2 linked regions of the Glaciimonas sp. PCH181 genome follow. The protein of the gene in region 2 binds, or shares a complex with, the protein of the main gene of each other region. Links are inferred from orthologs where the notes say so. Each region holds a gene or a part of one and is shown on either strand. Other genes may lie near its edges. The genes, in order: pmbA and tldD.

Region 1 (16,924 bases), on a different replicon or contig from region 2:
TGAAGCGTATGCCACGTTAGAGGGCTTAAGTCCCGGGCATTTGTGGACCCCGGATGTCACTGAAATCAGCATCACGCTACATAATGCGCCAGTGTTATCAATGCGCAAAGAGGATACGAACATTCAAATCCTGAATGATCGGGTGTTCAATCAATTTTTCTTTGAGTATTTTGATTACGACCCAAAACGTAACCGCTTGACCACCAAACCAGAAAAATTCAAGGAGTTTTACGACCGTCTTCCAGGTGATCCATTAACGCTCACCTTAAATGGCGACGATGCTAAGGGTCAATTTGCCGGGCACTTTAATTTTATTTTTCAAAAAGCCAGCGCCCACGTCACCGGTCGTCTGCTAGACGAAGCAGGCTACACTCTCACCAACCTGTCCGACCGGCAAGTCAGCATTAGCGGCCTGGAAAGCGACATTCGCCAACTATCTACTGTGGACGTAAACGGAGAATTCATCTTTCCGCTATTGCCTGCCGATGAATACACGCTTTCTCTCGTCGATTTTAATCACCCGACCCAGCAAAAACCTGACTATTCGCTGATCATAGGAGAAGACTCAGGCGACATCCACGTTGATCTGGTTCTCCCTCAAGCACTCACCGGCCCCGTTACTTACAAAGGCAAACCCATAGAAAGTAGCACCAGAGGCAACACCGGTGGCATTCTCAAAGTGATCCAGGAAGAACGTGATGAACAAGAACGCAGAGCACGCAACGCATCCAGACAGGCCGCCCCGCAATGCACACGGGCAGCCGATGGCAGCACCATCATGGCCGTGGGCGGCAAACAAAACGTTCCGTCTATTTGCACTATCGCCTACCAGGTACCGCAAGGTGTGGCGTCAGTCCAGATAGATGTCACAGTACAAAGTGATGAAGCACTCTACTGGACCGGTAGACAAAGCCCATTCAATGATTATTGGGCGTATGAATTACATGGCTTGCCAGAAAACTGGTCCGCCAGTGGTAACGTCAACAATACGCATGTTGGCAGAACAGAAATAACCCGCAGTCAATGTATCAATATTAGCCCGCAAACCCGTGACGGCCCGTTGTCTATTACGGGAAAACTCACTACCACCAACATCGGCGGTGAAATCAGGCCGACCCGAGTCAGTGCGCGTTTTAAAAACGGTTGCGGCGATATACGCATCACCGAGATCACAGCAAAAACCGAAAATGCAAAAAAACACAAAATTTTTCATCCCAGAAAAATTGGCACAAATGAACTGACCAATCGGCGTGGCTCGTACATTAGTTTGCCACATGCGGGTACGGCAGCATCCCATGCTGCGTGGGGTTTTCCTGTTGACATAAAGTATGAACCTGAGGATGCCGTGATCGAGGCCGTCCATGCGCAAATCGTCCTCAACGACAATATATTCACGCTTCCCGGCAACCTGATCGATCAAGCCAGCACTACAACAGCTGGAGAAATAAATTTTGCAGATTTAAAACTCCCCACCGCCTCCTTACCTCCTGGTTGTAACCCCGTGCAAATTCAGTTCATGCTCAAAGGAAAAAATGGCGACAATGCCGGGGAATCCAACTTTATGGCAATGAAAGCCTCTGGTATTAAAAATTTCAAACCACTGTATTTAGCCGCCACCATCGCTCCCCACTTAACCAGACGACGCTATGGTATGCGCGACTTGGGTGGAGATGCCTGGGCCATGGCAGGCACTATCAATTGGCTACTCAGCAAACCGTTTTACTTCGATGACATTTCAGGGCTGCATATCCCGCAAAATGGAAAAAATAACTCAGCGCTCGGCCATACCGGCCACAGCGACGGGCAGCAGATAGATTTACGCTATGACGACGGGACAGGTAACTACACCGGCGCGTTAAATGGACAAGGCGATGGTGCAGCGATTAAGAAACTCGCGATTGCCGCCAAAAAAGAAGTCACTACCAATCTGGAAGCAAAGCTAAACCTGGAAAAACTCCGCAACTGGATTGCTAGAAATCGTGCCATGTTAACGACCGAAGCCAATGCTCCCCATGTGCGTGTCGTCTATATCGGTGTGACCTGGATGGATAATCTTATTAGCAAAGGTCAGTTTAGCGACAGCACGCCGATTCCCGGCGTACCTGCCTGGAAAAAACCAACGACACTAAGTAAAGCAAACCTGCACTACAGCCATTGGCACATGTCGCTGATAGCGGACGCATTTTGCCGTTAGTCATGCTGAAATAGCTATTTCAATTGATTTTGAAAAAACTGGCCAGCTAAGTTGGTGATTGCTGCTATCTGGCGTGGCCAGATAAAAGTTCGGCCACTCCCTGAAAGGTCTGGTTGTCATGTGTAAAACGCAAAAAATACGCTAATTCTTATTATCATTTGTATCTCTCCGCTACCTTTGAACCTTCGTCCCAGCATGGCCGCCCTCGGCCCACTGTTGTTCATAAACTTAAGGAAAAGTCCTTTATAATCCTCCCACCGTGGAAAAATCTTATTGCAACCATGGAACTTATACGTAAAAAAGTTTAAAAATTAGCATCATAAGGGAGAACTCAGAATGAAATTTTCATCCACGCTGACAACAATGACGGCACTGGTACTAGCCGCGACATTAGCGCAATCTGCATTAGCCGCAGACGTCAAACTTGGCTTGGCTGCCGCTCTTACCGGTCCAGCCGCCAAATATGGCGTCGCCATCAAAAACGGTTTTACGCTAGCAACTGAAGAAGTCAACGCCAAGGGAGGTGTTAACGGTAACAAGCTAGTGCTGATGGTTGAAGACGAGCAAGGCAAAAAAGAAGACGCGATTAACGTCTTCAAAAAACTAATTTTCCAAGATAAAGCGTTGCTGGTATTCGGCCCAACGTTGTCGAATTCTGCTTTTGCCGCTGATCCGATTGCCAATGCAGCGAAAGTTGTGGCTTTTGGTACGAGTAATACTGCTGACGGTATCACTGCAATGGGCCCTTTCACTTTCCGTAACTCGGTCATGGAAGCGGACGTTTTACCAGTCACGACACGCGCTGCGGTGAAGCATTTCGGCATCAAGAAAGTCGCCATTATTTATGGTAACGACGATGCGTTCACCAAAAGCGGTTACGACGTTTTCAAAGCTACGCTTGCTAAACAGAACATCCCTGTAACGACCACTGAAGCGTATGCCAAAGGCGACGTGGATTTCAAGGCGCAGCTGACCAAAATTAAAGCGTCCAATCCGGATGCTATCGTCTGCTCTTGCCTCACAGAAGAAGCCGCGAATATCATTCTGCAAACCCGTACACTGGGCATGAAGCAACCGTTCATCGGCGGCAATGGTTTGAATTCGCCAAAGCTGTTTGAGATTGCTAAAAATGCCGGTGACGACACCATCATGGGCAGCCCTTGGTCGGCGGAAAATCTGACGCCTGCCAACAAAGCTTTCATTGCCGCATACAAAGCTAAGTTTGGTAGCGATCCAGATCAGTTTGCCGCGCAAGCTTACGACGCGTTGTACATCGTCGCAGCCGCACTTAAAACGGTCAAATTGACTGGCGCGTTACCGGCTGACCGCGTCGCTTTGCGCGATGCATTGCCAGCAGTCAAAATTGAAGGTGCAACCGGCGATTTCACTTTCCGCAAAGCACCGGAAGCTGGCGGCAAGCCAGTCGGCTATGATGCGCAACAAGAAGCGATTGTGAACATTGCTAAAGGCGGCAAATTCGTTCTGCTGAAGTAAATTAGTCCGCTGCACATTCGATGCAATTTTGCGTGAACGTGCGGCAAAACAAGGAAGCGTTAAACTCCAAAGGCACACCGATAAATCATCGGCGTGCCTTTCGCTTTAGCTTTAGCTTCGGCTTACCTTTTGATTCTCATTTTGCAGTCGGTTCCACATAAAGAGTTTTCCCTATGCTCGAACAACAACTTATTAACGCCCTCACGCTAGGCAGTGTGTACGCCCTGTTTGCGTTAGGTTTCACGCTGGTATTCGGCGTATTGGGCGTGATCAATTTATCGCACGGTGCGATTTTCATGCTCGGCAGCTATGTCGCGTTAATGCTGGTCGAACAGTTAGCGCTGCCGCTTTGGCTGGCGATGCTGGTGGCAATGCTGGCCTCGGGCGCGATCGGTCTGGCGGTCGACTATCTGGTCCTGCGACCTCTGCGCAAGCGCAACGCGCCGCATCTGGCCCCCATGATTGCCACCATTGGCGTAGCAATTATTTTGACCAATCTGGCGCAAGGTTTATTTGGCGCAGAAAACAAACGTTTTCCACAAGGGATCATTCCCGAAAATAGTTTTACCTTCGGTAGCATCCATATCACCGCGGTCCAGATCGGCATCGTCGTGATTTCATTTGTATTGATGCTGGTATTGCTGGCGGTCATGCGCCGTACGCAATTAGGACGCGCATTACGCGCAATTGCTGAATCGCCAAAAGCCGCATATCTGCTTGGCATTAATGTTGAAGGTTTGTTTTATCTGACCTCATTTGCCGCCGCAGCCCTGGGCGGCGCAGCGGGCGTGCTGGTCGGCCTGTCATTCAACGCGATTACGCCGTTTATGGGACAACCGATGCTGCACAAAGGTATCGCCGTCATTATTTTAGGCGGCATGGGCGATATTCGTGGCGCCATGATCGCCGGTCTGTTTTTAGGGTTCGCCGAGGTATTGACGGTGGCCTATATTTCGAGTGATTTCCGCGATGCGGTTGGATTCGGTTTGCTATTTTTGATATTGCTAGTCAAGCCGTCAGGCATGTTCGGCAAAGTGCTGGAAAGAAAGGCGTAATCAGATGGGATTCATGGAGTGGTGGGATGGATTTTGGGCAACCTATAACACCGTCGTTTTCAGTATCGGCGTCAACGCCATGCTGGCCCTATCGATTTACGTCACGCTGTCGTGCGGCTTGCTGTCGCTGGCGAATGCCGCGTTCATGGGAATCGGCGCTTATGCCGCAGCCCTGATTAGTATGAATACCGGCTTACCGTTTCCGGTGGCGCTGGCAGTTGGCGGTGCATTACCAGCGCTGGTTGCGCTGATTATCGGGATTCCAACGCTGCGCTTGTCGGGCGTTTATCTGGCGATGGCCACACTGGGCTTTGGCGAGGTGGTCCGTGTCGTCGTGCTGAATATGGACATTACCGGCGGCCCGATGGGACTCAATGGTATTCCGCCAATTACAGAATGGTGGCATATCGTACTGCTGCTGGCGATCACGCTATATGTTTTAGCGCGCATCAGACGCTCTAAAATCGGCCGTGCCTTTGAGGCTATCAAAGAAGATGAAATCGCCGCACGCCTGATGGGTGTGAATGTCGCCGGTTATAAATTGCTGGCGTTCGTCATCGGCGCAACCATCGCTGGCGTAGCGGGTGCATTAAACGCGCATTACACCTTTACGATCGGACCGGGAAATTACGCTTTCGAAAATGCCGTAGACATCCTCACCATGGCGGTTTTCGGCGGCACCAGCAATCTGATTGGACCAACTATCGGGGCGACTTTGTTGACATTATTGCCCGAAGTGCTGCGTCACTTTAAGGACTTCCGGTTAGCGGCTAACGGGATCATTCTGGTGCTGGTGATTCTCTATTTGCCTAAGGGCATTTGGGACCCAAGACGGATACGCCAATTATTCGGGAAAAAGAAACAATCTCAGCAGACAGGAAAGGTGGGCTGATGTTAAAACTTACCAATCTCAGCAAAAACTTTGGCGGCCTGCAAGTATTGCAAGACGTGAATCTAAACGTCCCACAGGGTGGGATTTTCGGCCTGATCGGCCCTAACGGCGCTGGCAAAACGACGGTATTTAATCTCATTACCGGCTTGCTGCGCGCCTCTGGCGGCAGCATCGCCTTCAATGATCAGGATATCGGCAAAGTCGCACCGCATAAAATTACCGAGCGTGGAATCGCCCGTACTTTCCAGAACATCCGGGTATTCAAGGAAATGACGCTGTTGGAAAACGTCGTGGTCGGTATGCACGATCATATGAACTACAGCCTCGCCGGACTGCTGCTGAACCTGCCCAGCTATCGTAATATAGAAGCAAAAGCACGCGAACGCGCACTGGAATTACTCTCATGGGTCCGCCTGGATCACAAAGCCCAATTTCTGGCAGATAGCTTGTCCTACGGCGAACAACGCAAGTTGGAATTTGCCCGCGCACTTGCCACCAAACCAAAATTATTATTGCTCGATGAGCCAGTGGCCGGGATGAATCCTTCCGAGAAAACTGAATTGATGCGTGAAATTTTGAACATCAAGGAACGCGGCTTCAGTATTTTCATGATCGAGCACGATATGCGTTTTGTAATGGGCCTGTGCGACCGCATCGCGGTACTGAACTTCGGCCGCATCATCGCCGAAGGCACGCCGGATCAAATCAAAAATAATCAGGAAGTGATCGAAGCGTATCTAGGCAAGGAAGAAGCGTAATGAAGCCCAGCAATCCCATCTTAAGCGTGCAAGATCTGGCAGTGTCGTACGGACATATCGAAGCCGTCAAAGGCATCACCCTGAGCCTCAACGAAGGCGAAATTACCGCCTTGGTCGGTGCCAATGGCGCTGGCAAAAGTACCGCACTGCTAGCCATCTCCGGCTTGCTAAAACCGACTCGCGGTAAAGTATTGCTGGACGACCGCGACCTGACCAAATTATCGCCGCACAAAATCGTCCAGAGCGGCGTAGTTCAGGTAGCTGAAGGCCGCGCTATTTTGACCACCCTGACCATCGCAGAAAACCTGGCGTTAGGCGCGTACACCCGCAACGATAAAACACAAGTCGCCAAGGATCTGGAATGGGTCTATTCGCTCTTTCCAGTATTAGGGCAGCGCAAAGAAGGTTTGGCAGGAAACCTCTCCGGCGGCGAGCAACAAATGCTAGCCATCGGCCGCGCATTAATGGCAAAACCACGCGTCCTGCTGCTGGACGAACCCTCGATGGGCCTCGCCCCATTGATGATTCAAGAAATTTTTCGCATAGTCCAGGAAATCAACCGCACTGGCTTAACGATCTTGCTAGTTGAACAGAACGTACGGCAGGCATTGCGGATTGCGCAACGTGGATATGTGCTGGAAACGGGAAAAATTGTACTGGCTGATACTGGGGTTAATTTGCTGCACAATCCAAAGGTATTGGAAGCTTATTTAGGCGGTTGATCAACCAAAAAAGTAGATACTTTGTATCTACAATTAACTCTTAACAATCCAAAAATAGTTTCTGCAATGTAGATACATTTAGATGATGCGCTTGCGCGTCTTCAGGCGATTTTAGACTAAGAAAGATTAAATGCCGTTAGCGTCGAAAATGGACGTTCCATTCTCGACGCTAACGGCATTTTAGTTTCTACAAACCAACAGACTAATTAATTAGTTAATTCCCCGCCACAGTCATACTCTCAATCAAAATCGACCCGGTCTGCGCAGTCCCTCGCGTCAACGTGTCCGCGCCAATTGCCACAATCTGCGCCAACATATCTTTCATATTCCCGGCAATCGTAATTTCTTCCACCGGATACTGAATCACGCCCTTCTCTACCCAATATCCCGAAGCGCCGCGCGAATAATCGCCAGTGACGTAATTGACGCCTTGCCCCATCAATTCAGTGACTAATAGCCCTGTATCCAGCTTTTTCAACATCGCATTAAAGTCATCGGTCGCTTGCGTCAACGAAGAAACAATCTTTAAATTATGCGCACCACCTGCATTGCCGGTAGTCGTCATTCCTAACTTGCGGGCAGAATAAGTCGACAAGAAATATCCCTGCACAACGCCATCCTTCACGACATCGCGCCGCTGTGTTTTGACGCCTTCATCATCAAATGGCGCTGAGCCAACCGCACCAACTACATGCGGATCTTCGACAATCTGAATGTGCGGCGCAAATACAGATTTACCTAACGTATCTAGCAAGAAAGTCGACTTGCGATACAGCGCTCCGCCCGACACGGCCTGCACAAAAGCACCCAGCAAACCTGTCGCCAAAGGCGCTTCAAACAACACCGGGCATTTACGCGTATCCAGCTGGCGTGCGTTTAAACGCGCCAATGCGCGCTCGGCAGCGTAACGACCAATGGCTTCCGGCTTCGCTAATTTCGCAGCATCGCGTACCGATGAATACCAGCTGTCGCGCTGCATTTTTCCGCCTTTACCAGCGATAGGCGACACCGATAACGTATGACGCGAGAACGGATAACCACCCATAAAACCACGCGAATTGGCGCTGACAAAATGCGATTGCTGCACATAGACGCCAGCACCCTCGCTGTTAGTAATGCGCTTGTCGACCGCAAACGCTGCCGCTTCACAACGCTTCGCCAGCGCTACTGCTTCCTCGGCTGAGATCAACCATGGCGTACATAATTGCAGATCTAGCGGATTCATTTCCAGCATGTCTTCATCCGGCAATCCGGCGCAATCATCTTCCGCCGTAAAACGCGCAATGTTATATGCCGCATCGACCGTATCTTTCAGCGACTGCGCCGAGAAATCAGAGGTGCTGGCGTTGCCGCGTCGCGTATGCCGTTCCTCGCCCAAGTACACGGTAACGCCCATGCCCTTGTCTTTATTTTGTTCGATAGTTTCGATGCTGCCTTTGCGTACACCGACAGACAAGCCGCTGCCTTCGCTGATATCGACCGCGGCGTTAGAAGCGCCTTTTTCGCGGGCATAACGCAAAACATCCTGCGCAAGTTGTTGTAATTGGTCCTGAGTATGGATAAATACGGATGCGCTCATGTGCGATTTTCTTTAGTGAACGGTGGTGGTTGGAGAACGCCGATGCAGCTAGCAGGCATACCGCCGGGGGGCAGTTTTGCGCAAGGCCTAAGTTTAACTCACTCTTTCCGATAACTAATCTACAGCGTGAAAAAGTCGATTCAAAAGACGATGCGGACCGTCTTATTTGCTGGCATTTTCAGTCACTTCTATCCATCGTCGATAAAACGGCGATTGAAATCGACATAACCATTTATACTTTTGTTATCAATTTACAACATTTAGTCACTAATTTTCAATAACGACAGCAATGCACCGTTATCAAGAACGAAAAAGACAAGAACTAAATCTTGTCGATGTACCGGGATAAGCGATAAGCCCGGCAGCCTGGCGCTAGCCTGCAGGCTAAAATTCAAGGAAATTCCCGACAATTCAAAGGCTTAGCCGATGTTTGTGGTATGTATCTGCCCACAAAACAGGCGAATGAGCGACAACGCCTGAGGCTAAAACGGTTATCATAGCAATCGTTTAAAGAGAATGGTTTCACCCCTACATCATGCCAAATCCAAATCGCGGCTCTTGTGGCTTCCAGTCCACCGAGTTCGAACAAGAATACGACCGCCCGTCCAAGTCCCAGCTAAAGCGTGAAATGACTGCGCTGCAAAAGCTCGGAGAAGAATTGATCGCCGAATCGCGCGACCGCGTTAAGCGCGTGCCGATGCCAGAAGATGTGCGCGATGCCATCCTGGAATGTCAGCAAATCAAAGATCATGAAGGCCGCCGTCGCCAGACCCAATATGTCGGCAAAAAAATGCGCACGCTGGAACCGCACGAAATTGCCGATATTCAGAAAACTCTGGATAGCTGGAGAGGTTTGTCGAAAGCCGATACCGCGGCCATGCACGCGCTGGAACGTCATCGCGATCGCTTGCTGAAAGACGACAATGCGCTGACCAGCTTGCTGGCGCTGCATCCTGATCTGGATGTGCAACATACCCGCACATTGATTCGGAATGCACGCAAAGAACAAGCGGAAAACAAGCCACCAAAAGCTTATCGGGAGATTTTCCAACTGCTGAAGCAATTGCAAAAACCGAGCGCCGATGAAGGCGATCATGAAGATAGCGACGAAGACGATGAGCGTGACGACTTCTAATACCGCCACTCAGATTGATGCTGAGGTTGCAGCCGTTCCACGCCCATTAAAAATAGGGCTGGTATCAATCTCGGATCGGGCCAGCACTGGCGTGTATCAGGATCAGGGAATTCCGGCTTTGCAAGGCTGGTTTAGCGCTGCGCTGACCAGTCCGTGGGAAATCGAAACCCGCCTGATAGCAGACGAGCAAAGCATTATCGAACAAACCCTGATTGCGTTGGTAGATCAACATCATTGCGATCTGGTGCTTACCACAGGCGGAACTGGCCCGGCGCGGCGCGATGTAACGCCCGAAGCGACGATGGCTGTGGCAACCAAGGAAATGCCAGGTTTTGGTGAACAAATGCGGCAAATCAGCCTGCAATTTGTCCCCACCGCGATTCTGTCGCGCCAGGTCGCCGTCATCCGCGAAACCGACAATCACGCTGCGCTCATTCTGAACCTGCCGGGACAACCGAAATCGATCAAAGAAACGCTGGAAGGGCTAAAAGACGCCGATGGTGCGCAAATAGTCTCCGGCATTTTCGCAGCCGTCCCCTACTGTATCGATCTGATCGGCGGTCCGTATATCGAGACCGACGCCGCTGTTTGTAAGGTATTTCGACCAAAATCGGCCATTCGTCCGCCTGTCGCCTGATTACTCCAACTTCACTTTCCGCACTATGACCACTGCCCTGTTACCTACGCAAGAAATTACAACTTCGGCCACACCTGCTGCCAGCGTCATTTGGATGCATGGTCTGGGCGCAGACGGCTCAGATTTTGTGCCGATCGTTAAAGAACTCGACCTGAGTGGCTGCCCCGGCATTCGCTTCGTGTTCCCAGATGCACCGACTATCCCGGTGACCATTAATAATGGCCATGTGATGCCAGCCTGGTACGATATTTTTACGCCTGATCTGGTGAAACGCGAGGACGAAGCCGGTCTGCGCAAGTCACAAGCGCAAATCGATCTGTTAATTGCGCAAGAAATTGCGCGTGGCGTTCCCGCCAATAAAATCGTCATCGCCGGATTCTCGCAAGGTTGCGCCATGGCGCTGCAAACCGGTTTGCGTTATCCGGAAAAACTAGCCGGCTTGATGTGTTTGTCGGGTTATTTACCGCTGAGCGAAAAGACAGAAGCTGAACGTTCCAGCGCCAATCAAAACACGCCGATTTTTATGGCGCACGGCAGCGCGGACCCGGTAGTGGTACTGAGTCGGGCACAGCACTCGCGTGAAGTATTGAAACAGCTTGGTTACGACGTTGAATGGCATGAATATCGGATGCAGCATTCAGTCTGCGCAGAAGAAGTCGCGGATATCGGTAATTGGCTGCGCAAGGTCTTGTCTTAAGATTTATTGCCGTCAACTTAGTTGTAGGCTTTATTACCGTAAGTTTTATTGTTGTAAGTCTTATCCAAAAACAAAATCGCACGCTGTCACCAGCGTGCGATTTTTCGTTAGTCTTTCTACTTTTCTAGGCTAGAACAGGGCTATAACCGGCATCCAGCATCGCCGCAACCAGCTTTTCAACTCCCATCCCACTCTGAATCGAGACCTTTCTGTCGGGAACGCTAGTCTCTACTTTGGCCTGCGGATCAAGTGCATTGATCGCCTCGGTGATACGTCCGACGCAATGACCACAGGTCATATCTTGCACATTAAATTTGCGTACATTCAATTCAGTCATCTTTAGCCTTTCTAGTGTGAACCCTTGCACTATGCCCCATCCCACCATGGGAAGGTCAAGTCCTGCTCAATAAAAATTTGCTGAGAAATTTATCTTGACCTTACCATGATAGGAAGGTGCATTATCTAGTCATTCCCAGTGTTTCAGCGGACTTTCACTATGAGCAGCACCATTAGCATTACGAGTCTCAGCGAATTCCAACTGCCGATTGAGGGCATGAGTTGCGCTTCGTGTGTGACCCATGTGGAAAAAGCATTGGCTAAGGTCGCTGGCGTCAAACACGTCAGCGTCAATCTGGCGACAGAATTAGCGACTATTTCATCCGATCAAACGACCGCCGTCGCCACCTTAGTGGCGGCGGTAGAAAAAGCTGGCTATCAGGTTAAGCATCGGGAAATCACGCTAGTCATCACTGGGATGAGTTGCGCCTCGTGCAGCGGCAGAGTGGAAAAAGCGCTTCTGAAAGTTGCTGGCGTACAGGCCGTTTCGGTCAATCTGGCGACCGAATTGGCAACAATCGAGACCGTCGGCGCGATTCCAGCCGAACAACTCATAGCAGCCGTTGTTGCAGCCGGTTATGCGGCGACATTGCCAGCCGCCCAAGCGTCGAACGCCAACGCAACGCCTAGCCCACGGTGGCCTAGTTGGTGGCCAGTCGCTGTGGCTGCGTTACTCACCATCCCGTTAGTCTTGCCGATGCTGCTAATGGTGTTTGGCAGCGAATGGCAGTTGTCCGGCTGGTGGCAATTGGCGCTTGCAACGCCTGTGCAATTCTGGCTGGGCGGACGCTTCTATCGCGCTGGCTGGCGTGCATTGAAAGCCAGAACCGGCAATATGGATTTGCTGGTGGCACTGGGGACTAGCGCGGCCTTCGGCTTATCGCTATATCAATTATTTGTACCCAATGCCCATGCTATGGGTCACTTTTATTTTGAGGCCTCGGCAGCGGTCATCACCTTGGTGCTGCTCGGAAAATGGTTGGAAACACGGGCCAAACGCCAGACTGCAGACGCGATTAATGCATTAAACGCATTGCGTCCGGAACATGCGACCGTGCGACGCGACGGCATCGATCATCAAGTCGGGATCGACGCACTGCGGATGCATGACATCGTCGTCGTCAGCGCAGGTGAACGTATCGCGGTCGATGGCAAAGTGCTGGAAGGACGCAGCCACGTTGATGAGTCAATGTTGACCGGCGAAAGTCTGCCCGTAGCAAAACAGCAGGACGATCACGTCAGCGCAGGGGCCATCAATGGCGAAGGCCTGTTGTTGATCAACACGACTGCCACCGGCGCTGAAACCACGTTGGCGCGCATCATCCGGATGGTCGAACACGCACAGGCAGCAAAGGCACCCATCCAACGTTTGGTCGATAAAGTCAGCGCGGTCTTTGTGCCGGTTGTATTACTGATCGCTTTATTGACTTTGCTAGGCTGGGGTCTGGCGAACGGCAATTGGGAGCAGGCAATCCTGAACGCTGTCGCCGTGTTGGTCATCGCCTGCCCCTGCGCACTGGGATTGGCAACGCCCACCGCCATCATGGTCGGTACCGGCGTGGCAGCGCGCTATGGGATTCTGATAAAAGATGCGGAGGCGCTTGAAATGGCGCATCGCATTAACGTAATTGCGTTCGATAAAACCGGCACACTGACTATTGGCCAGCCAACGCTGGTCGCTTGTCAGGCTAGCGCTGATGATCCTAATGCTGAGGCCGATAAAAACAGCCTCACTGATGATGGATTGCTGGCGCTAGCCGCCGCCGTTCAACGCAATAGTGAGCATCCATTAGCAAGGGCAATCATCAATGCGATCACTGAGAAAAAATGCGAGTTTCCCTTTGCGACCGAAGTAAACACCGTGGCAGGTCGCGGGATACAAGCCAATGTCGCGCAACAAATTTGCTATCTCGGCAGCTCTCGCTGGATGCGCGAACTTGGCGCTGATCTGGGTCTTCTCGCGGCTCGGGCGCTTGCCCTGGAAGCCGATGGCCGCACCATTTCGTGGCTGGCAACTGCACCGCTTGAGGCGGCGGGTACGCCGGTTATCCGTGGCTTGCTGGCATTCGGGGATAGCGTAAAACCTTCCGCCAAGTTGGTAATTGAACGCTTGCAACAGCTATCTATCCGCGTCGCCATGTTAAGCGGCGACAATTGGGGCAGCGCGAATGCCATTGGCAAACAATTGAACATCGCTGAAATACATGCCGAAATTCTGCCCGCAGACAAAGCCAAAACAATCAACGATCTGCAAAAAGATGGCGCTACGGTGGCGATGGTCGGCGATGGGATCAACGACGCACCCGCGCTGGCCGCAGCCGATGTCGGGATCGCCATGTCCACCGGCACTGATGTCGCGATGCATACAGCCGGAATCACGCTGATGCGCGGCGATCCGGCCCTGGTGGCAGATGCGATCACTATTTCACGTCGGACGTATCATAAAATCCGACAAAATCTGTTCTGGGCATTTGTCTATAATGTGGTCGGTATTCCGCTGGCAGCACTCGGATTTTTAAACCCTGTGCTGGCGGGTGCGGCGATGGCATTTAGCAGCGTCAGCGTCGTCAGCAATGCCCTGCTGTTACGCCGCTGGAAACCTGAACAAACACCGCCCCTCAACGCATCAGAAAGGCCACCACATGCACACTGAGCGCATCAATATCGGGAGCGCTGCGCAAGCGTCAGGCGTCTCCGCCAAAATGATCCGGCATTACGAAGAAATCGGCCTGATTCCACCAGCCAGCCGCACCGATGCAGGCTATCGCACTTACAGCGAACGCGATGTGCATTTGCTGCGCTTTATTCGACAAAGCCGGGTGTTGGGATTTTCAATGAAACAAATCACCGCACTCATCGGTCTATGGCTGGACCAATCCCGTCCAAGTAGCAAAGTTAAGCTACTGGCGCAGGAGCATTTACGTGAACTCGATGAGAGGATCAATGAATTGCAGGCCATGAAGATAACGCTTGAACGGCTAGCGAATAGTTGCCATGGCGATGCACGACCTGAATGTCCAATTCTGGATGGCTTGGCGCAACATTGAGCGCATCCGTTCACACTCTAAAATTTTGTAGCCCTTATTAAATCATCAGGAATCTCATGAAAACTGCACGCTTTATATTGCCCGCATTACTACTCAGCGCGCTGACGATGACCGGCCTCGTGCATGCAGATGGCGCCCATCAGCACGCGGACGCCACAGCAACAGCAGGCGCACCGGGCAAGGCTAGCGCGATCACTCGCACTATCAATATTGCGATGGGCGACGACATGCGTTTTAGCCCTGCGAACGTCACCGTCAAGCAAGGCGAGACGATCAAATTCATCGTTGCCAACAATGGCAAACTGAAACATGAAATGGTGATTGGCAGCGCAGCAGAGTTGGCGAAGCATGCTGAGGCTATGCGGCAAATGCCGGGAATGCAACATCAAGATGCTAATCAAGTCACGGTCGAACCCGGCAAAAGTGCCGAATTGCTGTGGCGTTTTAGCAAAGCGATGACCGTTGATTTTGCCTGTCTTGAGCCGGGACATTTTGAAGCTGGAATGAAAGGAAGCGTCAGCGTGGTGAAGTCAAATAAAGCCGCTACTGGCAAATAAGTAGTGCATTGCGCACCAATTCATTCATTTCAATCAAGGAAAATCCAATGCATCGTCGCCATGCCCTCTCATCCCTTGCAATGTTATTGCTAACCGTCGGTATCAGCGCCCCGGTATTTGCCGCAAAACCTGTCATTGACGTATTCAAAGATGCAAATTGCGGCTGCTGTACTGGCTGGATCAAACATCTGCAGGACAACGGTTTCTCCGTCAACGCCACCAATGTCGCCGATACATCAACCTATCGTAAAAAATTCCAGATACCAGATGCATTGGGATCGTGCCACACCGCAACTGTGGGCGGCTATTCCATCGAAGGCCATGTTCCTGCGCAAGATATCCAGCGGTTATTAAAAGAACGTCCTCAGGCGATTGGATTAGCGGTGCCGGGAATGCCTGCCGGTTCGCCGGGGATGGAAGGGCCGCGCAAAATGGCCTATGACGTCATTCTGGTAAAAACTGATGGCAAGCAGACGGTCTATCATCACTATGCAGGTAGTTGATTCAATAGAAATACGCTGTGTGCATTTATTAATAACGCGCCATTAAGTATAGGGTTTTAATAAGTGGGCATTAATAAGTAGTAGTTGTCATTGATTTAAAACTCTTCCCTCGCAGAAATAATTGTGAATAGTTTAATGTTGTCGATATTACGTAACGAGCTGTAAAAACGGTATATTTTTTCTCGTGAGTAACCGAATATCGATAACTTAACAATATTTATAGCGTTACCGAAAATCACGAAAGTCGCAACATATAAATTTATACAACAGATGGCAATGGATGCTTGCATCGGACAACACCGGCATTGCCCTCTCATAGAAAGGAACTTTAATGATGAGCCACCTATATCTATTAAGCAATTTAATGGTGATTGTAACGACGTTACTCATAGGCGTGCCATTAAGCAGCATGGCCAGCACCAAAGTAGATACATCGGATAGCAAAACAGAATTCACTGAACCAAATGACAACTATGAATTACCTTTAGTTGATGGCGAGATCGTTAAAGTCGATCCATTAGTAAATGCCATTACCATTAAACATAATCAAATCCCCAATTTTGGTATGCCTGCGATGACGATGGCATTTAATGTCAGTGATACCGAAATGCTTCATCAGTTTAAGGCTGGCGATGCTGTTAAATTTTCAATCAGCAAATGCAATGGCGCACTGACCATTATGAGTTTGGAAATGAATTCGTAAAGAATTGTTATGCTCTAATAGAAAAAAACAGGAACACAATGTGTTCCTATTTTTTTATCTGTCGTCTCCCGAGAATCTGATCGGGAATCAATCATCGTATCGCAGCGCCGGAATAAACCACGCCTTCTGCGCCGCTTATTTGAAAACCACTGTTTTATGACCGTTAAGCAAAATGCGATGTTCTACAAACCATTTCACCGCACGCGCTAATACAACCGACTCAACATCACGACCGATTGCGGTCAAAGAGTCTGGCCCCATCGCATGATCGACGCGCGCCACATCCTGCTCAATAATCGGACCTTCATCCAAATCCCCGGTCACAAAATGCGCCGTCGCACCGATTAACTTCACCCCGCGATCATGCGCCTGATAGTAAGGCTTGGCACCTTTAAAACTAGGCAGAAATGAGTGGTGAATATTAATCGCCCGTCCCTTTAGCGCCGTGCACAACGTTGGCGACAAAATCTGCATATAACGCGCCAGCACGACCAAATCGATGTTATTTGCTTCGATGATCTCCAGAATACGTGCTTCTTGCGCCAGCTTGGCGTCGGCCGATGCGCCATTCACCAACGGCAAATGATGAAAAGGAATGTTGTAGCTGGCCGCTAA
Region 2 (4,616 bases):
GTCGACACCGGCGCAACCGTGATTGCATTGCCGGCAGACGATGCGATCCGGCTCGGCATCGACTATAAAAAAGGGCAAAAAACAAGTATGAGCACCGCCAATGGTGTGACCACTGCTTACACTGTCCGCCTCAATTCGGTTAAAGTCGGCGACATCGAATTATCGCAAGTCGATGCATCTGTACTGGAAACTGGCTTGCCAATGATATTGCTAGGCATGTCATTTCTGAATCGTACGGAGATGAAGCGCGAAGGCGACATGATGGTGCTAACCAAACGTTTTTGATATCTTTGACGCTTAATCTTAGCTAAGTCTTCGGCAGTTCTTATCAACTATTAAGCGAAGCCAAAACGCGAGATTTTTCAGCACTAATTGACGGATAAAATCAGCAGCGCGATACGAATATCAAATCACAAAAAAGGGCCTGCTCAGATAACTGAACAGGCCCTTTTTATGACAATGGACGATATAAAATGCCGCCCGATTGCGACAGCTATGCCACGCTTTTCAAAATACGGCGTTGCTTCACTGCTTCGGCCAAGCCATCCAGCACGGCAATACTTTGATCCCAGCTAATGCAGCCGTCGGTGACCGATTGGCCATAGGTTAATTCCTTGCCCGGCACCAGATCTTGACGACCTGCGACCAAATGGGATTCAATCATCACGCCGACGATGCGGTCATCGCCAGCAGCGATTTGACTAGCGATATCAGCGCATACCGGAATTTGATTTTCTGGCTTCTTAGAGCTATTCGCGTGGGAAGCATCAATCATCAGGCGTTGTGCCAAACCGTTCGCGGAGATGTCTTTGCAAGCAGCATCCACACTGGCAGCATCATAATTCGGCGCTTTACCACCGCGCAGAATGATGTGGCAATCTTCATTTCCGTTAGTCGACACAATCGCAGAATGACCGCCTTTAGTGACCGACAAAAAGTGATGCGGCTGCGATGCTGCCTTCATGGCGTCTACTGCAATTTTGACGTTGCCGTCCGTGCCGTTTTTGAAGCCAACCGGGCAAGACAAACCGGAAGCCAGCTCACGATGCACTTGCGATTCCGTAGTCCGTGCACCAATCGCGCCCCAGCTGATCAGGTCAGCAATGTACTGCGGGCTGATAACATCAAGGAATTCCGTACCGGCAGGCAAACCCAGCTCATTGATATTCAACAACAATTCACGGGCCATACGCAGACCGTCGTTGATACGGAAACTGTTATCCATGTACGGGTCATTGATCAGACCTTTCCAGCCAACCGTGGTCCGTGGTTTTTCGAAATACACGCGCATGACGATTTCCAACTCACCCTTCAAGCGATCCCGTGCTGCGACCAACAGATGCGCGTATTCCATTGCCGCCTTGGTATCGTGAATCGAACAAGGTCCGATCACCACCATTAAGCGATCGTCCTGACCGTGCAAAATACGATGCAGCGCGATACGTGAATCGGCGGCAGTTGTAGCACCTTTTTCAGTGCATCCGAATTCACGGATCAAATGGGATGGTGGTGTTAATTCTTTCATTTCTCGTATGCGCAAGTCGTCGGTGCGTGGCATGTTTTTCTCCTGGCTTAAAAGTGATCGGATAAAAAAAAACCGCCATCGTGGGCGGTTTTTTTGAAATGTGGGTTTGTTCTGTTATTACGAACGCTTACCGCTTTTCACCGCCGTGGGGCTGGAATAGCTAAAGTAAAAATAAAAGTAAGCGTGTGTAAATGACATTTTTTTGGGTGATTACTTAAAACTGTGTTCGAGATAATGCAGTACTTTTCAACATTTTGCAATAGATTGTTCCTAAGTCGGGCATAGGCACGCAACTAGATGCTATAAAAATCACTGCAACCTTTGCAACAACTTCGCTAACGAACACTACTCAGCCTAAGTGCTTACGCATATCCCTGACATTTATAAATTAATCTCATCGCGTAATACAAAAATAGGTAATTTTGCGTTCTTTACGCGTATTTTCGGAGGGCATCAATACGCCATGCAGCCCGTTTAACACATTGTAACGATCAGTCTTACTATGGCAGCCGGGCCAAAATGACACCTTTAAAACTGGGGCCTGAGCCATCCATTCCGAACTACAAAAATCGGGCCAAGTATGCAATGGCCGACATAGTCTTACAAAACGGCCTGCTATTTCAATGCAAGCGGCCAAGTTTGTGTGGATCGCCGCCGTATGCCCCAGGCAAAGCGCTCAGCAGTCGCGCATGGACAATGTCTGGTTCCGTAGAAAAATAACGGTATTTGGCTAAGCTGGCTAAAAAGTTGTAGTGCATCCCGGGAATAACAGTATTCAGAACCGCTGCCGGGATGCCGTAATCAAAAGCAAAAAAAACGTCGATCTCTATAGAAATCGACGTTTTTTATTGGGCAACGAAAGACCGTTCCGACACTGCCTGATACGTTAAATGCAATTGCTTGAAACGGCGCTTAAGCAGTACCGCCAACCGTCACGCCATCAATACGCAATGTCGGCTGCCCTACACCGACCGGCACGCTTTGACCTTCTTTGCCACAAACCCCCACGCCCGGATCGAGACGCATGTCGTTACCAATCATCGATACCCGATGCAGCACATCAGGTCCGTTACCAATCAACGTTGCACCCTTGACCGGATAGGTCACTTTGCCGTTTTCAATCATGTAGGCTTCACTGGCCGAAAATACGAATTTTCCGTTCGTGATATCGACCTGACCGCCACCAAAATTCACCGCATACAAGCCATTTTTGACCGATGCCAAAATTTCAGCCGGATCTTTGTCGCCTGCCAGCATATAAGTATTCGTCATCCGCGGCATAGGCAGATGCGCAAACGACTCGCGCCGTGCGTTGCCGGTTACCGGCATCTTCATCAACCGCGCATTCATGGTGTCCTGAATATAGCCTTTCAGAATGCCGTCTTCAATCAGCGTTGTGCACTGTGTCGGATTGCCTTCATCATCAATATTCAGCGATCCGCGACGATCTGCCAGCGTGCCGTCATCCACCACGGTCACGCCTTTGGCTGCGACCCGTTCGCCGATACGACCGGAAAACGTGCTCGATCCCTTACGATTGAAATCGCCTTCAAGTCCGTGCCCAATCGCTTCGTGCAACAAAATACCCGGCCAGCCATTACCCAGCACCACAGTCATCGGACCAGCCGGGGCAGGACGTGCATCCAGATTAACCAATGCCGATGCAACGGCTTCAGCAGCATATTTCTCTAACAATTCGTCGGTGAAATAGGCGTAGTTATAACGACCGCCACCACCGCTGCTGCCCATTTCGCGGCGCCCGTCTTTTTCTGCGATCACGGTGACGGACAAACGCACCAACGGACGGATATCGGCGGCGATAACGCCGTCGCTACGGGCGACTAGCACAACGTCGTACTCACCAGCCAGACCGGCCATGACTTGCACCACGCGCGGATCTTTGGCGCGGGCGATGCGTTCAATGCGTTCCAGCAGCTTTACCTTTTCAGTCGCATCCAGTGACGTCAGCGGATCGTTTGGCAGATACAGTGAGCGGCCGCCCTTTTCCTGCATCACGCTGGCAATTTTGATTTTTCCCGCGCCCTGACGCGCAATCGTGCGAGTAGCAATCGCGGCATCGCGCAATGCTTGCTCAGAGATCTCGTCGGAGTAGGAAAACGCCGTTTTATCGCCTGACACCGCCCGCACGCCAACGCCCTGATCGATGGAAAAGCTACCGGTCTTAACGATGCCCTCTTCCAGGCTCCAGCCTTCGCTCTTGGTGAATTGGAAATACAAATCGGCGTAATCCACCTTATGCGTAAACATTGTCGCCAATGCTTTCTGAAGGCTGGATTCATCGAGTCCAAAGGGAGTCAGCAGGACATCACGCGCAACGGCCAGCGCATGGAGGTTGGGTTCAAATGGAGACATATCGTGGAAACCTTGCAAAGTGGACTGATTAGGAAGGATTGTAGAGCATCCGATTGCGGGATGCAGTAAATGGCGCGAAACGGCGACATCCCATCAACTATTCAAACTCCGGCAGCATGAAAAGTCGGCACTACCGGCCTAAAAATGCGGAATACTGATGAATTTCAAAGGAAACTGTAAAACTGAGACCAGCAAGTGGTATTGGGAAGACTGCAAACCAGCATTATTAAACGGAAATCGCAGGATTACCCTGCAATTTCCGTGTTTGTCGAACTTAAACGTTATTGCATAAACCAGCCGTGGCTGACCACAATCGATTGCCCGGTCAACGCATTTGACTCAAAACCGCCGAGAAATATCGCTGTTTGAGCGACGTCATGCACAGTCGTAAACTCACCATCAACGGTGTCTTTCAGCATCACTGTCTTGATTACCTGATCTTCGGTGATGCCCAATTCCTTGGCTTGCTCTGGAATTTGCTTTTCCACCAGTGGTGTGCGGACAAAACCCGGACAAATCACGTTTGCGCGAATTTTGTTTTTAGCGCCTTCTTTTGCGACAACTTTTGCCAGTCCGATCAAGCCATGCTTAGCCGTCACATACGGCGCTTTTAATGGCGAGGCTTCATGCGAATGAACCGATCCCATATAAATGATAGAACCGCCCGTGCCAGCCTTGATCATTTCACGCATCGCTGCCCGTGTGGTCAGATACGCGC

The links.
Region 1: the proteins of tldD (region 2) and pmbA are in contact, whole or in part, in a solved structure (PDB 5NJ9), measured with the Escherichia coli proteins. The link is inferred for Glaciimonas sp. PCH181 from one-to-one orthologs.

Annotation. Positions count from the first base shown.
Region 1 is NZ_PYFP01000001.1:2,192,759-2,209,682, forward strand. What follows is about bases 6,513-9,482. They hold pmbA (metalloprotease PmbA), read right to left. Parts: upstream 8,695-9,482; coding sequence 7,330-8,694; downstream 6,513-7,329. Other genes in these bases: C7W93_RS10170 (ABC transporter ATP-binding protein), read left to right, coding at 6,513-7,115; yjgA (ribosome biogenesis factor YjgA), read left to right, coding at 9,230-9,482. In the rest of the region: C7W93_RS10145 (carboxypeptidase-like regulatory domain-containing protein), read left to right, coding at 1-2,194; C7W93_RS10150 (ABC transporter substrate-binding protein), read left to right, coding at 2,531-3,688; C7W93_RS10155 (branched-chain amino acid ABC transporter permease), read left to right, coding at 3,862-4,743; C7W93_RS10160 (branched-chain amino acid ABC transporter permease), read left to right, coding at 4,748-5,635; C7W93_RS10165 (ABC transporter ATP-binding protein), read left to right, coding at 5,635-6,393; more of C7W93_RS10170, read left to right, coding at 6,393-6,512; more of yjgA, read left to right, coding at 9,483-9,829; mog (molybdopterin adenylyltransferase), read left to right, coding at 9,810-10,466; C7W93_RS10195 (alpha/beta hydrolase), read left to right, coding at 10,492-11,163; C7W93_RS10200 (heavy-metal-associated domain-containing protein), read right to left, coding at 11,288-11,500; C7W93_RS10205 (heavy metal translocating P-type ATPase), read left to right, coding at 11,660-14,152; cueR (Cu(I)-responsive transcriptional regulator), read left to right, coding at 14,157-14,546; C7W93_RS10215 (plastocyanin/azurin family copper-binding protein), read left to right, coding at 14,603-15,103; C7W93_RS10220 (DUF411 domain-containing protein), read left to right, coding at 15,151-15,606; C7W93_RS10225 (copper-binding protein), read left to right, coding at 15,938-16,309; purU (formyltetrahydrofolate deformylase), read right to left, coding at 16,445-16,924.
Region 2 is NZ_PYFP01000003.1:411,167-415,782, forward strand. Bases 1,669-4,616 are described here. They hold tldD (metalloprotease TldD), read right to left. Parts: upstream 3,899-4,616; coding sequence 2,438-3,898; downstream 1,669-2,437. Other genes in these bases: C7W93_RS22500 (3-hydroxybutyrate dehydrogenase), read right to left, coding at 4,180-4,616. Outside these bases: C7W93_RS22485 (TIGR02281 family clan AA aspartic protease), read left to right, coding at 1-285; 3-deoxy-7-phosphoheptulonate synthase AroG, read right to left, coding at 494-1,558. UniProt on the Escherichia coli protein: Metalloprotease involved in CcdA degradation. Suppresses the inhibitory activity of the carbon storage regulator (CsrA).